One region of the Serratia montpellierensis genome, then DNA from elsewhere that is predicted to be linked to it. Evidence: riboswitches for the same ligand, from Rfam matches in the RefSeq annotation. Region 1 holds a riboswitch; each other region holds the start of a gene.

Region 1 (4,180 bases):
GGTGCGCCAGCATCGCCAGCCGCGCCTGTTCGGGCACCACGCTCAGCCAGTCGGCGCGCTGGCGGCGCACCGCGCTGAAATAGCGCTGATAGAACTGCCTGGATAAGAAAGCTTTCATGATTACGCCCTCCCCTTTCATTGATGAAAATTATCGGCGTAATATAGGGAAAGATAAATTGACGAGTTGAGGCGGGAGCGTTCCTCTTTTATGTCCACGTCCAGATTGCAGCAACAGTTCATCCGCCTGTGGCAGCGCTGTCACGGTGAAACCACTGACACCACGCTGCAGGATCTGGCGGAGGTGCTCAGCTGCTCGCGGCGCCACGTGCGCTCCCTGCTGAGCGCCATGCAGCGGGAAGGCTGGCTCACCTGGCAGGCGGAGTCGGGGCGCGGCAAGCGTTCACGGCTTACCTTCCACTACACCGGCCTGGCGCTGCAGCAACAGCGGGCCGAGGAGCTGCTGGAGCAGGACCGCATCGATCAGCTGGTGCAGTTGGTGGGCGACAAAAACGTGGTGCGCCAGATGCTGCTGTCGCAGCTGGGTCGCAGCTTCCGCCAGGGTAAACACATCCTGCGGGTGCTCTACTACCGGCAGCTGTACAACCTGCTGCCCGGCTCGGCGCTGCGGCGTTCGGAGACCCATTTGGCGCGCCAGATCTTCAACGGCCTGACGCGCATAAATGAGGAAAACGGGGAACTGGAATCCGATCTGTCTCACCATTGGCAGGCGCTGACGCCGCTGCACTGGCGGTTTTATCTGCGCCCGGCAATCCATTTTCATCATGGCCGCGAGCTGGAGATGGCAGACGTCATCACTTCCCTCTCGCGTCTCACCTCGCAACCGCTGTTCTCGCATATCGAGAGCGTCACCTCGCCGACGCCGTTCGTTATCACGTGCATCTGCGCAGCCCCGATCACTGGCTGCCCTGGCTGCTGGGCAGCGTGCAGGCCATGATCCTACCGCACGAATGGCGCGAACTGCCGGATTTCGCCCGCCATCCGGTCGGCACCGGCCCCTACCGCGTGGTGCGCAACCTTCCCAGCCAGATGAAGATCCACGCCTTCGACGACTATTTCGGCTACCGGGCGCTTATTGATGAGGTCAATATCTGGGTGCTGCCGGAATTCTCCGAAGAGCTGGTGCACTCCGGCGTGCAGCTGCAGGGCAATGAAACCGGCAACAGCGAGCTGGAAAGCCGGCTGGAAGAAGGCTGTTATTTCCTGCTGTTCGATCAGCGATCCCCATTAGCGGCCGATCCTGCCATTCGCAGTTGGCTGTGCGAATTGATCAACCCCATTTCGCTGCTGAGCCACGCCGGGCCGCTCTACCAGCGCTATTGGTCGCCGGCGTACGGCCTGCTGCCGCGTTGGCACCACAACCGCACGCTGGCGCAGCAGCCCAAACCCGCGGGCCTGACCGAACTGACGATGACCCACTTCAATGAGCATTCGGAGTTTCACGCCATTCGCCAGGCGATCGAACCGCTGCTGGCGCAGCACGGCATCCGCCTGATCGTGCAAAGCGTGGATTACGCCACCTGGCACCAGGGCGACGCGCGCAGCGATCTGTGGCTCGGCAGCGCCAACTTCTATCTGCCGTTGGAGTTTTCGCTGTTCGCCACGCTGTACGAACTGCCGCTGATGCAGCACTGCATGAACGAGGATCTGGCGGAGGATGCGGCGCTGTGGCGCGCCAACCGCTTGCCGCTGGCCGAGTTCTGCCGGCGCCTGGTCAGCAACCACCAGCTGCATCCGCTGTTCCACCACTGGCTGCAGCTGCACGGCCAGCGCAGCATGCGCGGCGTGCGGATGAACACCCTGGGCTGGTTCGACTTCAAGTCCGCCTGGTTTGCCCCGCCGGAGGCATAAGCGCCTTTCGCCCAGGTCGGTTAATCTTTACAATAGCGCCGTCTCAACGGGGTGCGGAGAATAGGGCCGTGTGATAAGCCCGATTTTCCGCTGAGAGCACACCCGTCGAACCTGATCCGGTCAATACCGGCGGAGGGATTTGAGCCCAGCGAACCGGCGACGCCGCCTCGCCCCCTCAGATGCCCTTGCCCCCTTATTTTTCAGGAGTGCAACGTGGTCAAAAAATATCTGCCCTGCTTATTGCTGCTGTGCGCCGCGCCGGTGTTCGCCAAGCCGACGCTGACGGTATACACCTACGATTCCTTCGCCGCCGACTGGGGCCCAGGCCCGGCGGTGAAAAAAGCCTTCGAAGCCGAGTGCGACTGTGAACTGAAGTTCGTCGCGCTGGAAGACGGCGTCTCGCTGCTGAACCGCCTGCGCATGGAGGGCAAGAACAGCGCCGCCGACGTGGTGCTGGGGTTAGACAATAACCTGTTGCAGGCGGCGCAGCAAACCGGCCTGTTCGCGCCGAGCGGCGTCGACACCGCCAAACTGACGGTGCCGGGCGGCTGGCAGGATACGACCTTCGTGCCTTACGACTACGGATACTTCGCCTTCGTCTACAACAAAGAAAAACTGAAGAACCCGCCAAAAAGCCTGCAGGAGCTGATCAGCAGCGATCGCAACTGGAAGGTGATTTACGAAGATCCCCGCACCAGCACGCCGGGCCTCGGCCTGCTGCTGTGGATGCAAAAAGTGTATGGCGACAAGGCGCCGGCCGCCTGGCAGCAGTTAGCGAAAAAGACCGTCACCGTCACCAAAGGCTGGAGCGAGGCCTACGGCCTGTTCCTGAAAGGCGAAGGCGATCTGGTGCTCAGCTACACCACCTCTCCCGCCTATCACCTGATCGCAGAGAAAAAAGATCTCTATGCCGCCGCCATGTTCAGTGAAGGTCACTACCTGCAGGTGGAAGTGGCGGGCAAGCTGAAGGCCGCCAAACAGCCTGAGCTGGCGGAGCGCTTCATGCAGTTCATGGTGACGCCGGCGTTCCAGAACACCATCCCGACCGGCAACTGGATGTATCCGGTGATCAACACCCCACTGCCCGTCGGCTTTGAGCAGATGAACGTACCGCATACCGCGCTGCAATACAGCGCCGAAGAGGTGGCCACACAACGCGGTGGTTGGATCCGGGCATGGCAAACTGCCGTCAGCCGTTGATCCCCCGCTGGCTCTGGCCGGGGCTGCTGGCCGCCGGCGTGATCCTGCTGGTCGCCGCGCTGGCGATGGGCTCGCTGTGGCGCCATGCGCCGGACAGCGACTGGCGCGGCCTGTGGCAGGACAGCTACCTGTGGCACGTGGTGCGCTTCACCTTCTGGCAGGCGCTGTTGTCGGCGCTGATTTCGGTGCTGCCCGCCGTTCTGCTGGCGCGTGCGCTCTATCGCCGCCGTTTCCCCGGCCGGCAGCTGCTGCTGCGGCTGTGCGCCATGACGCTGGTGCTGCCGGTGTTGGTGGCGGTGTTCGGCCTGCTCAGCGTCTATGGCCGCCAGGGCTGGCTGGCGACGCTGTGCGGCTGGCTGGGCGTCGAGTATGGCTTCTCGCCCTACGGGCTGCAGGGCATTCTGCTGGCGCACCTGTTCTTTAACCTGCCGCTGGCCACCCGCCTGTTGCTGCAGGCGCTGGAGAACATTCCGGTGGAGCAGCGCCAGCTGGCCGCCCAACTGGGTATGAGCGGCTGGCAGCAGTTCCGCTTCGTCGAATGGCCGGCGCTGCGCCGCCAGATCCTGCCGAGCGGCGCGTTGATTTTTATGCTGTGCTTCGCCAGCTTCGCCACCGTGCTATCGCTGGGCGGCGGACCGCAGGCCACCACCATCGAACTGGCGATCTACCAGGCGCTGAGTTACGACTACGATCTGGGCCGCGCCGCCATGCTGGCGCTGATCCAGTTAAGCTGTTGTCTGGGGCTGGTGTTGATCAGCCAGCGCCTGAGCCAGGCGCTGCCGGTGGGCCATACCCACGCCCAACGCTGGCGCAACCCGGAAGACAGCCGGTGGCGACGCGTCGGCGATTTTCTGCTGATCGCCGCCGCGCTGCTCCTGCTGCTGCCGCCTCTGCTGGCGGTGATCGCCGACGGCGCCAATCAGGCCGTCGTCAGCGTGCTGCGCCAGCCGGTGCTGTGGCAGGCGCTGTTCACGTCGCTGCGCATCGCCCTCGGCGCCGGGCTGCTGTGCGTGGCGCTCACGATGATGCTGCTGTGGAGCAGCCGCGAGCTGAAGCTGCGGCAGCAGCTGCGCGGCGGCCAGGCGCTGGAGCTGAGCGGCATGGTGATCCT
Region 2 (4,180 bases), on a different contig from region 1:
ATTGCGCCAACAGCGCCGTTTGAAACGCCTCGTCGTGTACCGCCGCGTGGGGTTCGAGGCGCTGCTGATGGTGCCAATAGCCGCCGGACGCCAAGGCCTGCGGTTCATCGCTGCTCACCAGCCACGCCTGCGTCACATGCCCCAGCGCCAGATCGTCGGGCGCGTCCGCGCCGCCCATTTTTGTCGGCACCCAACCGGGATCGACCGCGCTGCTGATCACGTCAGGCCACAGGCGCGCCACGGCGGCGGCCAGCGCGGTGACGAACAGTTTGCTGTCCGAATAAGAGCCTGCGGCGCCGCCAAGCCAATCCACGCCGTTCAGTTCCGCCACGCCGTCAAAGTGCATGCTGCTGCTCAGGTAGACGATACGCGTGGGGCGTTCGATCAGGGCCGTCAGCAGATAGGGCGCTATGACGTTCACCGGCATCACCTGCGGCCCGGTAAACATGCCGGCATTGTGGATCACCGCGTCCGGACGACCGAGGCGATTGACCTGCTCGGCAAGCTGCCGGATCTGCTGTACATCGGACAGATCGCCGATCGTCGCCTGAGCGCCGCGATCCAACAGATCGCGCACCGCGTCCAGACGGCCGGGCTCACGCGCATGCAGAATCACCTGATGCCCTTCGTCCAACAGCGTTTGCGCGGCGGCGCGGCCCAGCCCGTCTACCGAACCGGTAATGAAAATGCGTGACATGCCACTCCTCCGTTTAGCGCCAGCCGAGCGCCGGCGCGACATGGGTTAAAATCGATTCGATGACGTGGGCGTTGTAATCCACGCCCAGCTGGTTAGGCACGGTCAGCAGCAGCGTATCCGCTTCGGCAATGGCCTCGTCCTGTGCCAGCTGCTTGATCAGCACGTCCGGCTCGGCGGCATAGCTGCGGCCGAAAATCGCTCGGGTCTGCGCGTCGATATACCCCAGCTGATCGCCCTCCTTGCCGCCGCCGCCGAAGTAGTTGCGATCCCGCTGGTCCACCAGCGCGAAGATGCTGCGGCTCACGGAAACCCGTGGCTCGTGCGCGTGGCCGGCCTCTTGCCAGGCGGCGCGGTAGGCGCGGATCTGCTTGGCCTGCTGGATGTGGAAGGGTTCGCCGGTCTCGTCGTTCTTGAGCGTCGAGCTTTGCAGGTGCATGCCGAGCTTCGCCGCCCAGACGGCGGTGGCATTGGAACCGGCGCCCCACCAGATGCGGTCGCGCAGCCCGGCGGAAAACGGCTCCGGCCGCAGCAGCCCGGGCGGATTCGGGAACATCGGCTGCGGATTGGGTTCGGCGAACCCTTCGCCGCGCAGCGCTTCCAGGAACACTTCGGTATGGCGGCGGGCCATGTCTGCGTCGGTCTCGCCGTCGGCCGGGGCATAGCCGAAATAGCGCCAGCCATCGATCACCTGCTCCGGCGAGCCGCGGCTGATGCCGAGCTGCAGCCGCCCGCCGGCGATCAGATCCGCCGCGCCGGCGTCTTCGACCATGTACAGCGGATTTTCATAACGCATGTCGATCACGCCGGTGCCGATCTCGATGCGTTGGGTTTTGGCGCCGATGGCGGCCAGCAGTGGGAACGGCGACCCCAGTTGGCGCGCGAAATGGTGTACGCGAAAATAGGCGCCGTCCGCCCCCAGATCTTCGGCGGCGACCGCCAGATCGATAGACTGCAGCAGCGCATCCGCCGCGGAACGGGTGCCGGACTGGGCGGAAGGCGACCAGTGGCCAAACGAGAGAAAACCAATTTTTTTCATCGGGAATCGTCCTCAAAGGCAAAATCATCGGCCTACAGTGACAAAAATCGCGCGCTCTGCGCCAGCAAAATCGCCCCCGATCGCACTAAACGAACCGATTGCCGCCGCGCCGCCCGGCGATTGTAATCAAAAAACAAATGTCGTATAACAAGCAGCTCCGAGGGGTGTCCTGTTACGGGCTGAGATGGCGCAAGCCGAACCCTTTGAACCTGATCTGGGTCATGCCAGCGAAGGGACGGTTAGGCAACAACGCTCTCACCCGTTGCCTGTTCATACCCCAGCGTGCCCGGATCTCCACTGACTCAAGGAGGTCCCATGTCCATCACTACCCTGTTCGAAAGCGGTCTTTACGGCCGGCTGCGCCACCATGCCGGCAGCCACTGGCAAGATTACGTCGATCACCCGTTTCTGCAGCAGCTGGCCGCCGGCACCTTGCCTGAACGCGCTTTTCGCCGCTACCTGACCCAGGACTATCTGTTCCTGCTGCACTTCGCCCGCGCCTACGCGCTGCTGGTCAGCAAGCTGCGCACCCTGCCGGAGATGCGCGCCGCCACCGCCTCGCTCAACGGCATCGTCGCCGAACTGCCGCTGCACGTGGCCTACTGCGCCGAATGGGGGTTGAGCGAAGCGCAGATCGCCGCCCAGCCGGAAGCGGCGGAGACCATGAACTACACCCGTTACGTGCTGGATATCGGCCATGCCGGCGACGCCCTCGACCTGCTGGCCGGCCTGCTGCCCTGCGTGGCCGGCTATGCCGAAATCGGCCTGCGGCTGCTGCACGATCCCGCCACCAAGATGGAGGGCAATCCTTACGCCTCCTGGATCCGCAACTACGGCGACGAGGGCTATCTGGCCGGCGTGCGTGCCGCCATCGAGCTGCTCGAGACCGTCGGCCACCAGCGCGGCGCGCAAAGCCGCCTCACCGAGCTGGCGCAGATTTTCACCACCGCCACCCAGCTGGAATCGGCATTTTGGCAGATGGGGCTGAACGCTTCATGATCTCCCCGCTTCTCCCGCCCGGCATCCAGGTGCGGGATCTCAGCCTGCGTTTCGGTCAGCAAATCGTCTTCGACCGGCTGAGCTTCGACATCGCCGGCGGCAGCTTCGTCGCCCTGCTCGGCGCCAGCGGCGCCGGCAAAACCAGCCTGCTGAAGATCATCGCCGGCCTGGCGCAGGCCAGTTCGGGTACGGTGACCGGCAGCGACGGTTTGCCGATCGCCGGGCGCATCGCCTACATGGGGCAAAAAGACCTGCTCTACCCGTGGCTGACCGTCGAAGAGAACGTCGCCCTCGGCTCGCGGCTGCGCGGCGAAGTGGCGGATCGGGCGTGGGTGGCGCATCTGCTCGAACGCGTAGGCCTGGCCGCGCATGGCCGCAGCCTGCCCGCCGCGCTGTCCGGCGGCATGCGCCAGCGCGCCGCCATCGCCCGCACGCTCTACGAACGCCAGCCGATCGTGCTGATGGACGAACCCTTCTCCGCATTGGACGCCATTACCCGCACCGAGATCCAAAGCCTGGCCGCCGAACTGCTGGCGCAAAACACTGTGCTGCTGATCACCCACGATCCGATGGAGGCCTGCCGCCTGAGCCACCGGCTGCTGGTACTGTCGCCCTGGCCGCTGGGCCTCGACGATACCCACCGTATCAGCGGGCAACCGCCGCGCGCGCCGGATGACGCCGACCTGCTGAAAAGCCAGGCCGAGCTGCTGCAACAGCTGGTGAGGGCCGCGCAATGAAGATTGCCAAAGAGCGTGGGCTTACCCGCCTGCGGCGTGGGCTGACGGTGTTTGCCGGGCTGCTGCTGCTGTGGTGGCTGGCGGCGCAAAGCGGCATTCCGGCCTTTCTGCTGCCCACGCCGAGCACGGTGGCGCAGGCACTGTGGGACGGGCGCGGCTATCTCGCCTGGCACACGCTGGTCACGGCTTCGGAGATCGTCAGCGGGCTGGTGCTGGGCGTGATGCTCGGCGCGGCGCTGGCGCTGTGCATGATCTTCTCGCCGCGGCTGCAGCGCTGGCTGATGCCGCTGGTGCTCACCAGCCAGGCGATACCGGTGTTCGCCCTGGCGCCGCTGCTGGTGCTGTGGTTCGGCTTCGGCATGAGCGCCAAGGTGGCGATGGCGGTGCTGGTGATTTTCTTCCCGGTGGTGTCGGCCTTTTTCGACGGGCTGCGCCGGGTCAACAACGACTATCTCGATCTGGCGCGCACGATGCGCGCTTCGCGCTGGGCGCAGCTGCGGCACGTGCGGCTGATGGCGGCGCTGCCGGCCTTCGGCTCCGGCCTGCGCATGGCCGCCGCCGTCGCGCCGATCGGCGCCATCATCGGCGAATGGGTCGGCTCGGCCGAAGGTCTGGGCTACGTGATGCTTAACGCCAACGCGCGCATGCAGACCGACGTCTGCTTCGCCGCGCTGTTTATTTTGGTGCTGATGACCGTGCTGCTGTGGGCCG
Region 3 (4,180 bases), on a different contig from region 1:
CGCCGTGCTTGATCGCCAGCCGCCAGTAGTCGTTGATGAACAGCCGTGCCTGATAACGCTGGCCCAGCGCGATGGCGGCAGCGATATCCTCTTCGACCTGCTCGTCAGGCAGATCCTTGATGCGCAGCTGGATCGTGGTGACGCCGGCCTCCAGCAGGCGAGCGATCCATTCCACGCTGTCGACGACCGGGTAAAGCCCCAGCTTGTGGGGCGTAGCCGGGAAGGGGGTCGTGATATCAGTCATTGCTTGTCTCCTCTTGCAGGGTGCCGGCGCCGGCGCTGTGATACAGCTCGCTGCCGCGGGCGCGGAACTCGGCGGACATTTTCTCCATGCCGGTCAGCTGCACTTCTATCGGTTTGGCGGCCTCCTGGGCGGCGGCGTAGTCGCGCACCTCCTGCGAAATCTTCATCGAGCAGAATTTCGGCCCGCACATCGAGCAGAAGTGGGCGACCTTGCCGGATTCCTGCGGCAGGGTTTCGTCGTGATAGGCGCGCGCGGTGGCCGGATCGAGTGCCAGATTGAACTGATCTTCCCAGCGGAATTCGAAACGTGCCTTGGACATGGCGTTATCGCGGATCTGCGCGCCCGGATGGCCCTTGGCCAGATCGGCGGCGTGAGCGGCGATCTTGTAGGTGATCAGGCCCTGCTTGACGTCCTCTTTGTTCGGCAGGCCGAGGTGCTCTTTCGGCGTGACGTAACACAGCATGGCGCAGCCGAACCAGCCGATCATTGCCGCGCCGATGCCGGAGGTGAAATGGTCATAGCCCGGTGCGATATCGGTGGTCAGCGGGCCGAGAGTGTAGAACGGCGCTTCGTGGCAGTGTTCCAGCTCTTCGGTCATGTTGCGGCGGATCATCTGCATCGGCACGTGGCCCGGGCCTTCGATCATCACCTGCACGTCGTATTCCCAGGCAATTTTGGTCAGCTCGCCCAGCGTATGCAGTTCGGCGAACTGGGCTTCGTCGTTGGCGTCCTGAATCGAGCCGGGGCGCAGGCCGTCGCCGAGCGACAGCGAAACGTCGTAGGCGGCGCAGATCTCGCAGATTTCACGGAAATGCTGATAGAGGAAGTTTTCCTGATGGTGCGACAGACACCATTTGGCCATGATCGAGCCACCGCGTGACACGATGCCGGTCAGGCGTTTGGCGGTCATCGGCACGTAGCGCAGCAGCACGCCGGCGTGGATGGTGAAGTAGTCGACCCCTTGCTCCGCCTGTTCCAGCAGCGTATCGCGGAACATCTCCCAGGTGAGGTTTTCCGCCACGCCGTTGACCTTCTCCAGCGCCTGGTAGATCGGCACGGTGCCGATGGGCACCGGGCTGTTGCGCAGGATCCACTCGCGGGTTTCGTGAATATAGCGGCCGGTGGAGAGATCCATCACGGTGTCCGCGCCCCAGCGGGTGGACCACACCAACTTCTCCACCTCTTCTTCGATCGACGACGTGACCGCCGAGTTGCCGATATTGGCGTTCACCTTCACCAGGAAATTGCGGCCGATGATCATCGGCTCCGCCTCCGGATGGTTGATGTTGGCGGGAATGATGGCGCGGCCGGCGGCCACTTCCTGACGCACGAACTCCGGCGTGATGTTGTCCGGCAGGTTGGCGCCCCAGCCCTGGCCCGGATGCTGGTGGCGCAGCACCTCGCCGCGAATGCGTTCGCGCCCCATATTTTCACGGATGGCGATGAACTCCATCTCTGGGGTGACGATACCGGCGCGGGCGTAGTGCAGCTGGGTCACGCGCTGGCCCGGCAGCGCTTTGCGCGGCAGCGGCAGATGCTCGAAGCGCAGGTGATCCAACCCCTCGTCCGCCAGCCGCTGTTGGGTGAAGCCGGAGCTGGCGCCGCTTAGGGTGGCGGTATCGCCGCGCGCGTCGATCCAGCCTGCGCGCAGCTTGGCCAGACCGGCGTGCACGTCGAGCTTGGCCTGCGGATCGCCGTAGGGGCCGGCGGTGTCATACACCGGGATCGCCTCGTTGGGTTCATACTGCGGGTGGTCTTTGCTGCCGCCGAGCAGGGTCGGGCTGAGCTGAATTTCGCGCATCGGCACCTGGATATCGCTGCGCGAGCCCTGGAGATAGATGCGACGTGAGTTCGGGAAAGCCATGCCTTGCAGGGTGTCGATAAACTGCTGAGCGGCTTCGCGTTGCGCTTTACGGGCGCGCGGTGGATTAACGTTAGACATAGCAAGTTCCTACCAGTGTGTTGGATTGGGAAAGTTGCTTGTCTGGAGCTCGGAGGGAGTAATGATGGTGGCCGATAAGGCAGGGCACCCGCAAGGGGAAGGCCGTGCCTGTGGCGATAGATTACTCTTGTTCCCTTCGCGGGTATTAACCCGATCAGGTTCCGCGGATCCCGAATTAACGGTCTCAGCCTGGCTGATTCGATGAACAAATCAGGCGCTAGGCACTCCGACAAGATGCCCCCCAGTATAGGAGGGATAAGAAAAAAAACTATAAAATTTTAACGCGCCGGATCCAGCGCCTGGTCCGGCAGCGGTTGCTGTGCGGCTTCCGCTTCCAACTGGATCAGCTTATCTTCCAGCGCAAAGCGCGCCGCCAGCGTTTCGCCGATATCCGACAAGGCCTGGTGGAATTCCAGACAAACCTCCTGATCGATATCCACTTCGGTATAGCGATCGTGGAACGCCATGATCTGTTCGGTATTGGCCCACAGCTTGGGGTAGATGTTCACCGCCAGCGACATTTTCGGACTGGCTGCGCCTTCCACTTGTTTGATAATTCTGTCATAGATATGAAAATGCCCTGCGGAGAGGTAATCCACCAGGTTGTGGCAAAAGTTCTCCAGCGCTTTTTCATTCAGCGGCGTATGCTTTTCTTTATTCGGTTTGAGGCCTACCAGCGTGCAGTAGGCGACCAGCAACTGCTTGCGGGCTTGAAGCCATTGATCAACTAATTCATTACTACCGCCAACGCGCTGAGTCAGCCTTTCCAAACGGTTGAGCATGTTTGACTCCGTGTAAGTAACAAAAGTAACCGGTAAGTTATTAAAATGTAACAAAGCCGATTTGTAGAGTGCCAGTGAAGCTGAGGTTGTGCAACAACGATATGGAACTTGCATTAACGGGCAATGAAAACGGCTGGTGGATCGTCAGCCATGAAAGCAAACTTTGGTTACCGAACGGTGAATTGCCGTCGGGGACGGCCGCCGCCCTCGGGCTACAGGGCCACATGGCGCGCACCATCGGTGAATGGGAGGGGGCGCCGGTTTGGCTGGTGCGCCAGGCGATGCCGCGGGAGATGGGATCGGTGCGTCAGCTGTTGGATCAGGATCGCGGTCTGTTCCAGCTTGCCGGGCGCGGCGTTCAGTTGGCGGATTTCTACCGCTCTCATCGCTACTGTGGTTATTGCGGCCATGAAATGCACCTCAGCCGCTCCGAAAGCGCCTGCCTGTGCGGCCACTGCAAAGAACGGTATTACCCGCAGATTGCGCCCTGCGTGATCGTCGCCATTCGGCGCGACGATCAGATCCTGCTGGCGCAACACGTGCGCCATCGCGGTGGCATCCACACGGTGCTGGCCGGCTTCGTCGAAGTAGGCGAAACGCTGGAACAGGCGGTAGCGCGTGAAGTGATGGAAGAGAGCAATATCGAAATCAAGAACCTGCGTTACGTCACCTCACAACCCTGGCCGTTCCCGCACTCGCTGATGATGGCCTTTATGGCCGATTACCATCAGGGTGACCTTCGTCACGACCCCAAAGAGCTGCTCAACGCCGGCTGGTACCGCTACGACCAACTGCCGCTGTTGCCGCCGCCCGGCACCGTGGCGCGCCGGTTGATTGAGGACACCGTGGCGCTGTGCCGGGCAGAATAATGTACAATGGCCGGCAGATTATTAAGGGAGCCCCATAAATGACTGAGTTGAAGAACGATCGCTACCTGCGCGCGCTGTTGCGCCAGCCGGTGGATGTGACCCCCGTATGGATGATGCGCCAGGCCGGTCGTTATTTACCGGAGTACAAGGCGACCCGCGCCCAGGCCGGTGATTTCATGTCGCTGTGCAAGAACGCGGAGCTGGCCTGCGAGGTCACGCTGCAACCGCTGCGCCGCTATGCGCTGGACGCCGCCATCCTGTTCTCCGACATTCTCACCATTCCCGACGCCATGGGGCTCGGCCTGTACTTTGAAGCCGGCGAAGGTCCGCGTTTCAGTTCCCC

What was found. Region 1 has a riboswitch for thiamine pyrophosphate ahead of thiB (thiamine ABC transporter substrate binding subunit). Riboswitches for the same ligand answer to the same signal wherever they lie in the genome.
Region 2: it holds a riboswitch for thiamine pyrophosphate, as region 1 does, so the genes downstream of both, tenA (thiaminase II) here and thiB (thiamine ABC transporter substrate binding subunit) in region 1, are expected to answer to the same signal.
Region 3: it holds a riboswitch for thiamine pyrophosphate, as region 1 does, so the genes downstream of both, thiC (phosphomethylpyrimidine synthase ThiC) here and thiB (thiamine ABC transporter substrate binding subunit) in region 1, are expected to answer to the same signal.

What each region holds. Positions count from the first base shown of each region.
Region 1 is NZ_VOSN01000002.1:440,394-444,573, reverse strand. Features, by position in the region: gene sgrT (glucose uptake inhibitor SgrT) at 1-118, opposite strand, end outside; partial or broken gene sgrR (HTH-type transcriptional regulator SgrR) at 209-1,869, shown strand; TPP riboswitch at 1,907-2,025, shown strand; gene thiB (thiamine ABC transporter substrate binding subunit) at 2,083-3,069, shown strand; gene thiP (thiamine/thiamine pyrophosphate ABC transporter permease ThiP) at 3,045-4,180, shown strand, end outside.
Region 2 is NZ_VOSN01000013.1:875,744-879,923, forward strand. Features, by position in the region: gene FUU19_RS15925 (SDR family NAD(P)-dependent oxidoreductase) at 1-697, opposite strand, end outside; gene FUU19_RS15930 (LLM class flavin-dependent oxidoreductase) at 711-1,733, opposite strand; TPP riboswitch at 1,884-1,986, shown strand; gene tenA (thiaminase II) at 2,049-2,732, shown strand; gene FUU19_RS15940 (ABC transporter ATP-binding protein) at 2,729-3,469, shown strand; gene FUU19_RS15945 (ABC transporter permease) at 3,466-4,180, shown strand, end outside.
Region 3 is NZ_VOSN01000004.1:243,016-247,195, forward strand. Features, by position in the region: gene thiE (thiamine phosphate synthase) at 1-244, opposite strand, end outside; gene thiC (phosphomethylpyrimidine synthase ThiC) at 237-2,186, opposite strand; TPP riboswitch at 2,301-2,425, opposite strand; gene FUU19_RS05320 (Rsd/AlgQ family anti-sigma factor) at 2,465-2,968, opposite strand; gene nudC (NAD(+) diphosphatase) at 3,070-3,837, shown strand; gene hemE (uroporphyrinogen decarboxylase) at 3,876-4,180, shown strand, end outside.